DNA from 2 places in the Niastella sp. genome. Region 2 is predicted to be linked to the other one. Evidence: riboswitches for the same ligand, from Rfam matches in the RefSeq annotation. Region 2 holds a riboswitch; the other holds the start of a gene.
The links. Region 2 has a riboswitch for thiamine pyrophosphate ahead of thiS (sulfur carrier protein ThiS). Riboswitches for the same ligand answer to the same signal wherever they lie in the genome.
Positions count from the first base shown of each region.

Region 1: linked by a shared signal. The riboswitch ahead of ACJ751_RS07555 (TonB-dependent receptor) and the one ahead of thiS (sulfur carrier protein ThiS) in region 2 are both predicted to bind thiamine pyrophosphate.

Region 1 is NZ_JBJMLX010000155.1:3,932-7,880, reverse strand. It holds gene ACJ751_RS07555 (TonB-dependent receptor) at 1-1,565, opposite strand, end outside; TPP riboswitch at 1,624-1,729, opposite strand; gene ACJ751_RS07550 (head GIN domain-containing protein) at 1,833-2,558, shown strand; gene ACJ751_RS07545 (helix-turn-helix domain-containing protein) at 2,571-2,768, opposite strand; tRNA gene ACJ751_RS07540 (tRNA-Met) at 3,538-3,609, opposite strand; gene era (GTPase Era) at 3,827-3,949, shown strand, end outside.
Region 2 is NZ_JBJMLX010000361.1:4,169-13,586, forward strand. It holds gene thiC (phosphomethylpyrimidine synthase ThiC) at 1-792, opposite strand, end outside; gene thiS (sulfur carrier protein ThiS) at 924-1,127, opposite strand; TPP riboswitch at 1,196-1,290, opposite strand; gene ACJ751_RS18665 (hypothetical protein) at 1,740-2,111, shown strand; gene ACJ751_RS18670 (TonB-dependent receptor) at 2,313-4,601, shown strand; gene ACJ751_RS18675 (AraC family transcriptional regulator) at 4,659-5,567, opposite strand; gene ACJ751_RS18680 (DUF5703 domain-containing protein) at 5,671-8,010, shown strand; gene ACJ751_RS18685 (hypothetical protein) at 8,027-8,719, shown strand; gene ACJ751_RS18690 (glycoside hydrolase family 127 protein) at 8,881-9,418, opposite strand, start outside.

The sequences.
Region 1 (3,949 bases), on a different contig from region 2:
ACGCGACGATATTGCAGATCAACAAAGCCCTGCAGGTGACTGGTCAATTGTAACTGGTATTTGGCATAAGCGTTCACATCGGTTTTATACGCGTCGTTATTATACCATTGATAATTGGTGGGAATGCCGCCAAATTGCGACCAGATCACATTGCCATAGTGTTTGCCATCATAGCGGTTCCAGCCACCACCCACAATCAGCTGGCTGATATCATTTTTATATTGAACCGAAAATACCTGTCCGTAGAAATAGTTATCCAGCCATTGTTGCTGAACCAGGTCGGTTGCGCTGATCGTGTCTGCACCGACAACCGGGGCGTTCAACCCATAATCGCTATAGGCAATTACCGGTTTGTATTCTTCATAATAACCCTTGCCACGCGTTAACCAGAAGGCGGTATTGAACGTCAGCCTTCCATTGAGATCATGGTTGATGAACAACTGGTAATGGTCCTGTTGGTAATTATCGGTTTGATTGGCGTACGTGAAATAATTATACTTTCTGGGCTCAGCTGAAAACAAATTAGTTGAATCCTGTGGCGTAAAATACAACGAGCCAACGTTATTGTTGTAATGATTTTCGAGATCAGTTTTGCTGCCGCGCAATTTGGCTTCAGGAATACCATTCCAGGCCTGGTAGGTTTTTTCATTGCCGGAAAATACATTCACGCGAACAGAAGTGTTCTTGTTTATATAGGCGCCTGACAAATAAAACGACTTCAACGAACTGCTGGCCCGGTCAATAAACCCATCGCTCGATACTTTTGAAATGCGGGCATCGAGCGTAAAGTGATCGTCGATCAATCCACTACCAGCTTTAACCGTATGTTTCCAGGTGTTGAAGGAACCATAGGTATTATTTATTTCAGCATAAGGCGTCGTATTGGTTTCGTTGGTGCTTAAATTAATAGTAGCGCCAAAAGCGCCACCACCGTTCGATGAAGTACCCACGCCGCGTTGCACCTGTATACTGTTTACAGATGAGGTGAAATCGGGCAGGTCCACAAAGTAAGTGCCCTGCGATTCCGCATCGTTATAAGGAATGCCGTTGAGCGTAACGTTGATCCGGGTTGCATCACTACCCCTGATGCGAATAGCCGTATAACCAACGCCATTACCGGCATCGGAATTTACTATTACTGAGGGTGTTTGATTTAAAATGAAAGGCAGGTCCTGTCCCAGGTTGAGTTTTTCAATATCTTTTTTAGAGAGATTGTTTTTGGTGAAGGGCGCTTTATCGCCGGCGCGGGTTGATTTTATTTCAACCGGTTGTAAAAAAAGATTCATTCGCTCCAGCTTCACATCTAGAGTATTACCCGAGGCAACAGCCTGATTTACTGCCTGAAAACCTATTGAAGTAACATGCAGGGTATAATTACCCGGTTTAATTTTCCTGAACTCAAACGATCCGTTTTCGGTGGTAAGCGTTGACATTCCATTACTCAATTCTACTGTAGCGGAGGCAATAGGAGTTGAGGATGCAGCATCTGTTACTTTACCGCTGATCTGTGCAGTAAGACTATGAGTCAATAACAGGTAGCAAATCCCCAAAAGCATTTTTTTCATTTGTATCATGTTTGTTGAAAAAATGATTTAAGAGAAATGCTGCGAAAGTGAAGTGTAGACAAATACGGAGCTACCTTCCCTGCGCAGGCATTACCCTGATCAGGTTCTACGGGTCTGTTCTCAGCCTTACCGCTGTTGGCGGGAAAGCACCCCGGGAAACTGAAAATCTCTGATTTTTAAAAGAGTCTGCAAAGATACGAACATTATTTTTTTAAGAATATTGTAACATCTGGGTATCGTTATCCGTCACACCAGCATATGAGTACTATGAAAAAGCATCTTTTAACTCCTATATTATTATTAATCAATATCATGGCTATTAGCCAGGAGAAAATTATATATGATGCCAATGCCGAAAAACGTGAAGTAGGCAGCTTTCAGAGTATCAGGGTGTCTGATGGCATCGATCTGTATCTTATTCAAAGCACAGAGGAAGGGTTGGTAGTAAGTGCTACAGAAATAGCTCAACGCGACAAAATGCGGACTGTTGTTGAAAATGGCGAGTTAAGGATATTTTTAAATGGCGGGGGATTTAACTGGAAAGGCAGGAAGTTTAAGGCGTATGTGTCGGTAAAGACGCTTAATAAATTGAGGGCTACAGGCGGAAGTGATATAATTATTCAGGGAGAATTGAAGCTTGATAAATTAAACCTGGAGTTAGCAGGCGGAAGTGATTTTAACGGGCAGGTAGCTGTGACTGATTTAACGGTTGATCAAAGTGGGGGCTCCGATGTTCATATGAAAGGGAGTGTTGTTAATTTAAGAATAGATGCCCACGGCGGCAGTGATTTCAAAGCGGAGGAGCTGGTTGCTGAATATGCTATTATAGATGTAAGTGGTGGAAGCGATGCCACTTTAACGGTTAACAAAGAAATGGCAGCTGAAGCCAGTGGCGGCAGTGATGTGAAGTACAAGGGACATCCCGTGATCAAATATAAATCAGCTACTGGTGGTGGTAGTGTTCGAAACGTGGATAAGACATTATCGATTTAACATATTTATTATTTAGACATCTTTAAAGAACTCTTCCGGTTTTATATCCAGGCCATGCAATAATTTCAGGAAGGTGCTTAAATACATATCCCCACCGGATTCATACCGGGTCATGGCGCTTCTTGAGATATTGATTTCATACGAAAAGCTTTCCAGTGTTGTTCTTGCCTGGCGTTTATTCTTCAATGCTTTCCCGATTTTGTTTAACATCTTCTCTGTTTCGGCAGCTGATAATTCCTGGGCTATGGGCCTCCGTGCTGACGGTCTAGTTTTTCGCATGTACGCAATTAAGATAGGATTCCCTTATTTTAAAACCCTTGAATAGGGGGCGCTAAGATAAATGTCTTATAATAAATGTCCTTAAAAAAGTACAGCAATGTAAAAAAATAGTAACTTCATTGACAGGTAACCGTTGTTAGTAATGGTTGATTTATTTAATATCAACTATGCTATACTGTTTGCGATAGATACCTTATCTCCACGCTGGCACATCAGACTACACATAACGCTTAATTCCGGAAAGGTATTGGGGAAGTATTGTTCCCCCGATGATGTTCGATGTAAAAAGGAAAGGCGATGACGACCCGTCCCTGTGGGGCGGGTTTTTTGTTTTTGGGCAGAATATTTTCTAAAAGGGAAAAGTTTCTTTTTAAAAAGGAGGAACGATATTTTCAATACAAGAAGTTTCTACTTAAAAAGAAGAAGTGTTTACTCAAAAACAAGAACTGTTCATTGAACTGGTAGAACCTCTTTTTCAGTCAGAAGAAGATTCCTTTTAATGACATGGTCAGGTCATATAATGGATCGTTTGGGTAAATGAAAGGAATAGTCGGGTATTTTAAAAACCGGAACTGCTTTTTGAAAAACAGAGTCTGGTTTTAGAATAAAGTGAACTGTTTTTTCAATAACAATTCTTGATTGAATGGATTGATAGAGTAGGGGCATAAAAAAAGGCCTCTTTTCAGAAGCCTTTCCTAAGTTGCGAAGGGTGGGATCGAACCACCGACCTTCGGGTTATGAGCCCGACGAGCTACCGCTGCTCTACTTCGCGATGTATTATTTTCAAATATCGCTACTTAATTCACGATATAAAGTTTTCTTTTTTTATAAGAACTAATCCGAATCAACCTCTTTTTCACGCCTAACCTCTTCATTTCCACCCTTTCTTCACCAACCCTTCTTCGTTAATTGGGTTGCAAAGATAAAGGTATATATGTTTGCCACCAAACTTATTTTAATCTTTTACCTTTGCAGGAATTTTAAAATTGATGAAAGCGGGTTTTGTTAGCATATTCGGACGCCCCAACGCGGGCAAAAGCACTTTGCTCAACGCTCTGATGGGCGAAAAGCTGGCTATTGTGTCGCCTAAAGTGCAAACTACCCGCCATCGC
Region 2 (9,418 bases):
CATGATGGTATCGGCGCCCCAGCGACAGGCCCATACGGCTTTCTCCACTTCTTCTTCAATGCTGGAGGTTACTGCCGAGTTACCGATATTGGCATTGATCTTCACCAGGAAATTGCGCCCGATGATCATGGGTTCACTTTCAGGGTGATTGATATTGCTGGGAATAATGGCGCGACCGGCTGCGATTTCATCCCGAACAAATTCCGGGGTGATATAACTTTTTGGGGTATTGGCGCCAAAGCTATGCCCCGTATGTTGCTGCGCCAGCATGGCATAGGTGCCATTCAGTTGTTCTTTTAACTGATCGAACCGCTGGTTCTCGCGAATGGCGATGTATTCCATCTCCGGCGTAATGATACCTTTACGGGCATAATGCAATTGGCTGACGTTATAGCCGCTTTTGGCGCGCCGCGGTTTTCTCAGGTGTTCAAAGCGGAAGGCATCCAGCTTTTCATTATTCAATCGATCAAGACCATACGAAGAAGATACCTGTTGCAATTGTTCGGTATCCTGGCGATCGATGATCCATTTTTCACGCAGGGGCGACAAGCCCTTCTTTACATCGATGATTAGATTTGGATCGGTATACGGCCCGCTGGTATCATATACAGTAACAGAAGCGTTCTTTTCGGTAGCGCCTTTTTTACCATGAAGTTGGGTGTCGGTGAGTGAGATCTCACGCATGGCAACCGCTACATCTTTATGCAGTTGTCCTTTTACATATATCTTTTTCGATCCCGGAAAAGGCGCTGTAGTTATTTTTTGTTGACTTGGAATAGCTTCCTTCTTCATTATAATATTTTTTGGTGAATGGTGAATTCGTGAATCGAAAGTCGGCAATCGGTCAGCCAGCTGGCGATTGAATCGGCAATACTGGTGCGCGCCAATTGCCGCGATAGGGGTAACCGGTAACTGGTAACCGGCTACCCTCCCTGTGTAGCCCGGATCAGCATGACTTTATCAGCTGGCTGTAAAATATAAGCCGGCCAATCGGTGCTGGGAATAACGGTTTCATGAACCGCTACTGCCAAACCGGCAACCGGTATGCCTAATACCTGGATGAGCAATTGCTCCAACGAACATTGGTCAGGAATATCCCTGGATTGTTGATTGATAAGAATGTTCATACCTACGTTTTTTTATCACTTCAGGGAATGAACATGCAGCAAAAGAGAAATGAAAGAAATGAAAATAAAAGAAGACTTTCACTTTTCCCTTCGGCAGTACGAACTGCATCAGGTTCAAAGGGTATTATCTCAGTCCGATGTATGGACACCCCTAAAGTGGGGTAAAGGTAGAGTTTTTTTTGAAATAGCAATTTTTTTGTAAAAAGGCTATAGTTTAACCGGGAGCAGGTTGACCAGTTGATCAGTTGACGAGTTGACAAGTTAACAAGTTGACAAGTTAATAAGAAAGAAGAAGCTTAGGGAAATAAAGTAGAGGGTTGATAGGGTTGAAAAGGTTGATACAGTTGATAAAGGAGGAAAAGATGAAACAAGTGAGAGATGAAAACAGTGAGGAATATTTCCCTGTCGCGAGTCCTTTCACGTTTCACGTCTCTGCCCTCTGCTTCGCCCGCCGAAGCTTTAGCGTAGGAGGGCCGTTTGCCCTGCTTCTTACTAGTAGAAAAACAGTAGCAAAGACAAAGCAAGTATAATATGACAAAAGTCAACTGATAAACTGATAATTTTCATGCAGTTTATTCGTTAACCTGATATCTTTGCCTGAAATTTGAAGACTTGAATAAATGGTGGACGATAGTGTTCCTGATAGGCATGCTGGGGCAAACCTTCAGCAAAAGCCTTATCGTCCTGAATTTCAAGGTCAATCAAAAGGCTATTGCGGCCAGTTTGTGCCAGAACCGCAACAAACCCAGAAGCTGCTGTCATGGTAAATGTTATTTGACCAAACAGCTGAACAAAGAGGAAAAATCGCAGGACATCCCACTCAATGGTGGTTCAAGCCTGAAATTCGAGGTAGTATTATTTAGTGAAAAGAAAGTTGAAACGCACTACCTTGTAATCAACGAAAAACCGGTACATGTATCGCGGTATACCGATCCCATCTCACAAAGGGCAATAGACGCAGTTTTCCATCCGCCACAAGTGTAATCGCTACTCCACACATCTCAATCATTTTCATTTTTATTTGTTTCTTACCTGCTGTAGGTATGTCCCTGAAGGCATGCTATTTACAGTATGTAATGTAATAAACCTGTTCCAACGAATAATTCCACTTCAACCTTAGCATGCGAAAGCAAGCAGGCTTTGTATTGCCTGAATTGGCTACTGCATGTGCAATACGCTATGACCATGAGACGCTTTATAAAATGGGCAACTGCTTTACTGATCGTATTGACCGGGCTCCGCTCCTATTCGCAAACAAACTGCACCGGCAAAGTGATAGACGCCATTACGCACGAACCGATAGCCCGGGCTTCTGTACAGATCAAACAAAGCAATAAAGGAACTATTACCAATACGAATGGAGAATTCACCCTGCCAATGGCAGATACCGCGAACGAACTCATTATTTCTTCATTGGGATACCAGCCTGTAACCATCCAGGCAGGCACAGAAAGTATATTACTGGTAAACTTACAAAGTAACAATAACAGCTTACAGGAAATAGTGGTCAGCGCCAGCAGAACCGCTCAAAAACGCAGCGAAGCGCCTGTAGCCATTACCACCATCAGCAAACAAACGATGGAAGACACCAAGGCCACCCGCATCGATCAACTGGTGAATAAAGTAAGCGGCGTGAACATGGTGAACCTCGGTAATGAGCAGCATGAAATGAGCATTCGCCAACCAATGACCACCAAGAGCCTGTTTCTGTACCTGGAAGACGGCATTCCCATTCGCACCACGGGTGTTTACAACCACAATGCGTTACTGGAAATGAACCTGCCTGCAGCCCGCCAGATAGAGGTTATTAAAGGGCCTTCTTCTTCACTATATGGCGCTGAAGCCATTGGTGGCGCAGTAAATATCATCACCCAGGCGCCGCCTGCCTTACTCACCGGCAAGGTCAGCGCACAGATCACCAACACCGGCTATAAAAGAACGGATGTTCAGGTGGGCAATACGTTTGGAAAATTTGGGTTGCTGATCAGCGGTTATTATGCCGACCGGCACAACGGCCCTATTGATCACAGCGATTTTCATAAAATCGGCATCACTGTTCGTGGTGATTATGCCATCAGTGAAAAAACAAAATGGGTGAACGATATCACGTATGTAAATTATTTCAGTGATATGCTGGGATCTCTCGACAGCGTGCATTTCGCCAATAAAGACTACAGCACGCCGCAGACATTCACGTATCGCAAAGTGCCTGCCCTTCGCTATAAATCGCAGCTCTTCCATCAATGGAATGACAACAGCACTACGCAGGTATCTTTCGTATACCGGGACAACTCGGTACAACAAAACCCATCCTACCGCGTGAAGAATGCAACCGATCCAATGATGGCTTATGGAGAGATCAATAACAGCTCCTTCAACACGTATATGGTGATGGCCCAACACCAGCAATCGTTCAATTTCCTGAACAGTAAACTGATCGCAGGTATTACTGTAGATAACAGTCCCTCTGCCTATGTCGCCCACTTCATCAACATTCAACGCGACAACCGGGGGTATTATATCAGCTATACCAACACAGATTCCGTATTGAGCCAATATTCAGTAGGCATCAATAACCTGGCTTCGTATTTACATTACGAAGCAGAACTGGCAAAGGGGTTGAAGGTGACCGCAGCCCTTCGGTACGATTTCTATCACTATAATTTCGAAAATGCATTGCCGCCTTCTGCATACACGGGGTCGCCTTCTACCAAAAACAGTTTCAACCGCTTCTCGCCAAAAATAGGTGCTACGTATAATTACAAAGGCCTGGGTTTGTACGCCAATTACAGCGAGGGTTTTGTACCGCCACAGATCAGCGATCTGTACGTAGGAGTAAAAGTGCCCTTTCTTGGCTCACAGACATTTTATAATTATGAAGTAGGCGGCTGGTTCTCCCTGCTTAAAAATAAGTTGTATGCCGACTGGAGCTGGTACCTGTTAAACGGCACCAATGAGATCATCAGTGTAAAGAACCCTGACGGTTCTACCGAAAACCAGAACGCCGGCAAAACAAAACATACGGGTATTGAATATGGCATCACCTGGCGCCCCGTGAATGAGTTGTCTGTCCGGTTCAGCGCGGCCAACAGCAAACACACCTTTGGTGATTATGTTGAAAAGGGAGTGGCCTACAACCATAACCAGCTGGCCGGAGGCCCGCGGTTTATTGGTAACGCTGAAGTAACCTATAAACCTGTTTTTGCAAAAGGCTTACGGGTGGGCGCCGAATGGCAGCACATCGGGTCTTATTTCATGGATAATGCCAATACAAAAAAATATAGCGGGTATGATCTGCTGAATCTGCGCGCCGGCTATACCATTCATGCTTTTGAAGTTTGGGTGAATGCCATGAACGCTACTAATAAGTATTATTCAACTTATGCCAGCAAATCGGGCAGTACGCTGAGTTATAACCTGGGTGATCCGCGGGAAATTAATGTAGGTATAGCCTATAAATTTGGAGCGAAATAAAGAGTTGACCAGTTGACGAGTTGACGAGTTAACCAGTTAACACGTCAACTTGTTAACTTAATCCTTTTTCTGCGAACGATACTGTTTCGGAGATAAACCAATGATCTTACGAAAGCGTTTCGAAAAATAATACGGATCATCGAAACCCATACTTAAGGCAATATCTTTTACGGAGTTGGTGCTAAAGTCGAGCTGCTGACTGGCCTTTTGCATTTTCATCTGAATGAAATAATCGATGGGTGCATAGCCGGTCTTTTGTTTGAACAAACTGGAGAAACGGGAAGCCGAATAATTATAATGACTGCTCAGGTCCTGCAGGGAAATATTTTCATTGATATGCTCTTGCATATACAGGATGGCGCTGTCAACCACATCCAGTTTATCGTTAGGACTAACTGTTGTATGCTTCGAATTATAAATAAACAGGCTCAGGAAATGCGGCAAACATAAATTGGCGAAAATGAGGTTATCGGTACTATACCCTAACTCCAGCGCTTTGTACATTCGGGAGAACATGATCTGGATCTCACTGCTGCTCTTGATGTAAAATGGTTTGAAATGTTTTTGAACGGCCTGCAGCGAATTCATTTGTGGTAATGAATCCCCCCCGAAATGGATCCAGTAAATACTCCAGGGATTATCATCTGTGCTGCCATAAGCATGTTCAACGTTCTGTGGTAAAATAAAAAACTGGTTCGGCCCTACCTCTGATTTCTTATCTCCTATCTGATACCAGCCAGCGCCATCGACACAATAAAATAAAAAGTTTTCCGGTAACCCTTTCTTCCGGTAGGTATAGTGACCACGAGCATTCGGATAATATCCCAGGCTGCAAACGTACAACTGATTCAACAAGGCGTTGGTTAGTACTTTTTGCTTCAGCACCGTTTTCGGGATCTCTATGCGCTGGCGACCAATTCCATACCAGATGTTTTTGTGGGAACCCTCTTTATTTTTCGCATTCATATGGTATAACAATAGAATTTACGGCAAGATACTTACATTCGCTGATTCCCGGTGTGATCTGATAATTTTCCACACCCGGGAACTTCGAATCGTACATCAGCCCATGAATAAAAAAGCAATTCTTTTTATAACAGGAATTATCGTTTGTAACCTGTTGCCGCTGGTTTTACCGGCACAGTCTGTATTACCAACTTACAATATTATCTGGAATTCACAAAGTAGAAATGCAGGCGAATCCATGCCCTGTGGCGGCGGTGATATCGGACTGAACGTTTGGGTTGAAAAAGGCGACCTGTTGGTGTACATGGGTAAAAGTGGTTGCTTCGACGAAAACAATGCCTTATTAAAAGAAGGCAGAATACGCGTCAAATGTACACCGAACGCTTTTGAGGGTGAATCCTTTAAACAGGAATTGAAATTAGCGGAAGGTTATGTTCAAATAGAAGGCCGGAACAACAAGCTGCAAACGACCATAAAGATCTGGGTGGATGTGTTTCGTCCCGTGATCCATATCGATGTTACGGGCAATGAAGCGGTGAAGACTGAAGTGAGTTATGAAAGCTGGCGGTATACCAACCGCACCCTCACCGGCAAAGCCAATAACGCCAATTCCTACAAATGGGCCCCGCCCGCTGAAGTAATTACTTATAAAGATAATATTGATTTCAAGGACAACGCCGTGCTGTTTTATCACCGCAATCGTGCTGATATACCCAACGTTTTTGATATAACGGTAAAACAACAGGGGCTGGAAGCGGTAAAAGACCAGTTATACAACCCTCTTGCCAATCTAACGTTTGGCGGTTCGTTACAGGGTAACAACCTGCAACCGGCGGGCACCTACACCGGCATTTATATGGATACCGATTTCAAGGGCTGGAAACTGCAGAGCAAAAAAGCCAGTCGCGACCATCACATTACCGTTTTATTGCATACGGCGCAAACCACTTCTGCTGAAGCCTGGTTAGCCGGGTTGCAAACCGTTAGTTCAGATGCTGCTAAAAGTTCAGCAACTGCGGGGCAGCAAACCCGCAACTGGTGGAACCAATACTGGCAACGAAGTTTTGTTTTTTTACAACCCAATCGGCCTGATACCGGTTCTGTGCTCTGGCAAACCGGTCGCAATTACCAATTGTTTAGGTATATGCTTGGTTGCAACGCCATGGGACATTATCCTACCAAATTCAATGGCGGTTTATTCACGTACGATCCATCAGCAACAGATAGCAGCTTGCGCTTTACACCCGATTTCCGCAATTGGGGCGGTGGTATTCACACCGCGCAGAACCAGCGGCTGGTTTACTTTCCCCTCTTGAAAAGCGGCGATTACGATTTAATGAAACCCCAGTTTGATTTTTACCTGCGCATATTACATACGGCTGAATTGCGGAGTGAAACCTACTGGCATCATGGGGGCGCCTGCTTCCCGGAGCAGATTGAAAATTTTGGCTTACCCAATTGTACCGAATGGGGTTGGAAGCGTCCCGCCGATTTTGACAAGGGTGTTGAATACAATGCCTGGCTGGAATACGAATGGGATACCGCGCTGGAGTTTTGTTTAATGATCCTGGAAACAGAACGGTATAACGGTAACAACATAAAAGAATACATTCCACTTATTGAAAGCTGTCTGCGTTTCTTTAACGAACATTACCAATACCTGGCCAGTAAACGGGGAAGAAATAAACTCGATGGAAAAGGTCAACTGGTGATCTTTCCCGGTTCAGCAGCAGAAACTTATAAGATGGCGTATAACGCCAGCAGCACGGTTTCCGGGTTGCGTACCGTATTGACAAGATTGTTGGAATTGCCTGCACAATATCTTGCAGATTCATCTCGCACCCAGTGGCAACAGATGCTGTTGCGCATCCCGCCTATCAACTTCAGACAATTTGGTACTTACACGACTATTGCGCCGGCCAAACTGTGGGAGCGGATCAACAATACAGAATGTCCACAGTTATACCCTGTTTTCCCTTGGGGGATTTATGGTATTGGCAAACCGGGTTTAGACACCGCCATCAATACCTTTAAACATGATACAGACGCCCTCAAATTCAGAAGTTATGTTGGCTGGAAACAGGATAACATCTTTGCCGCCCGCCTGGGTTTAACCAGTGAAGCGCTGCAACTCACAACCCAGAAATTAAAGAACAGTGGCCGCCGCTTCCCTGCTTTCTGGGGTCCTGGCTTCGACTGGACACCCGATCACAACTGGGGTGGCAGCGGCATGATTGGTTTACAGGAAATGCTGTTGCAAACCGATGGCAAAAAGATCTACCTCTGCCCTGCCTGGCCCAAAGACCAGGATGTGCATTTTAAATTACATGCGCCATATAACACTACGGTAGAAGCTACCGTTATAAATGGGAAAGTGCAGTCGCTCATAGTGGTTCCGGAAGAAAGAAAAAAAGATGTGATCGATCTGTTTTCCCCGAATTAATCAAAAGCTTTTGAACATGAAGTCCTGCTTCACTTTATCGCTGTTCTTCCTGATAACAGGTCTATCACAGGCGCAATCGCCCTGCGATAAAATAAAGTATGTCGACAAACTGGCAATGGCGCCATCCGAGTTACCGGTGCAGGATTTCAAATTGTTTGATTACAACCAGATCCCCGATTCTGTAAAGACCCGCCTGCAAAGCGAAATCATCAAGGAAACATCTGCCGCCTTCTTCAAGGAACTAAAAGTAAGAACCGTAAAATATCTTGACTCAGCCATCAATTCAACATTGTTTACGCCTGTTGTAATTCTCGACAATGAGAACAACCCCGTGAACTTTGTATACGCCATCTTTTATGAAATGAAATTCAAAGGCGAGATCCCTTTTGTATTTAAACTGGAAGTAAAACAAAATGGAGGGTTGCTTAAGAAAGGACAGTTTGAAGGGATCGTAAACCCGAAAAAGAAGATCATTCCCTGCTCCAAAGCATTATCAATAGCAGCTACCGACAAAGAAGCGCCTATTACCAAACCGGGCGAGATCTATATTTACTATAATCAAACTTACAAAACGATAGTCTGGCAGATCATGGAAGCCGACAACACCACCGGCGACAGCCAGCATGTTACCGTGATCAATGTTTTTGATGGGGAGATCTTGGAGAGGAACGAGTTTTTGAAAGGAATGACCAACTTCGATAATGAATAACACCGAAGACGGCAAACGGCAGACGTGAATCGGCAATCGTGAATCGGCAATCGTGAAATGGTTCGCGATTGCTGTGATTAATAATTACCTTGCACCACCGGCATTTTTCTGCCTTCTGCCTTCTGCCTTCTGCCTTCTGCCTTCTGCCTTCTGCCTTCTGCCTACTTCCGCACCCACACCGTCATATCCGACTTACCACGATTACCCCAGGCATAATATGGCACCATGGTTATTTTTATCGGCGTTGCGGTAGTCCGCACTTTTCTATATAAGGCGTTTGACCAATCTTCTTTAGGTTCTAATAATGCAGTTCCCTGTAAGGTAGCGATCTTGCTTTTGCTGATGGTAGTGAGAACCGGTTTCAGATCGTTCTTAATAGGGATAGCAATATCAAACACGTTGGTTCCTTTTGGCAGATCGGTTGATTCCAGGCAATACACCACAGGGCCGCGTTTCACCGCCAGCTGGTTACGGGTTTCTTCTACAAGCGGATTGCTTTCAATCAACGTTACCGGCATGCTCAGATCCAGTTCTACTACATCACCTGCTTTCCAGGTACGGTTGATGGCTGCATATTGCGCCGGTTTGATGGAAGCAGCTACAGGTTTGCCATTCACCGTTAACCCTGCTTTCTCACACCATCCTGGGATGCGCAGGTATAGCGAGAAAGCTTTTGCTTCCGCTTTTGTAACAGTGAAC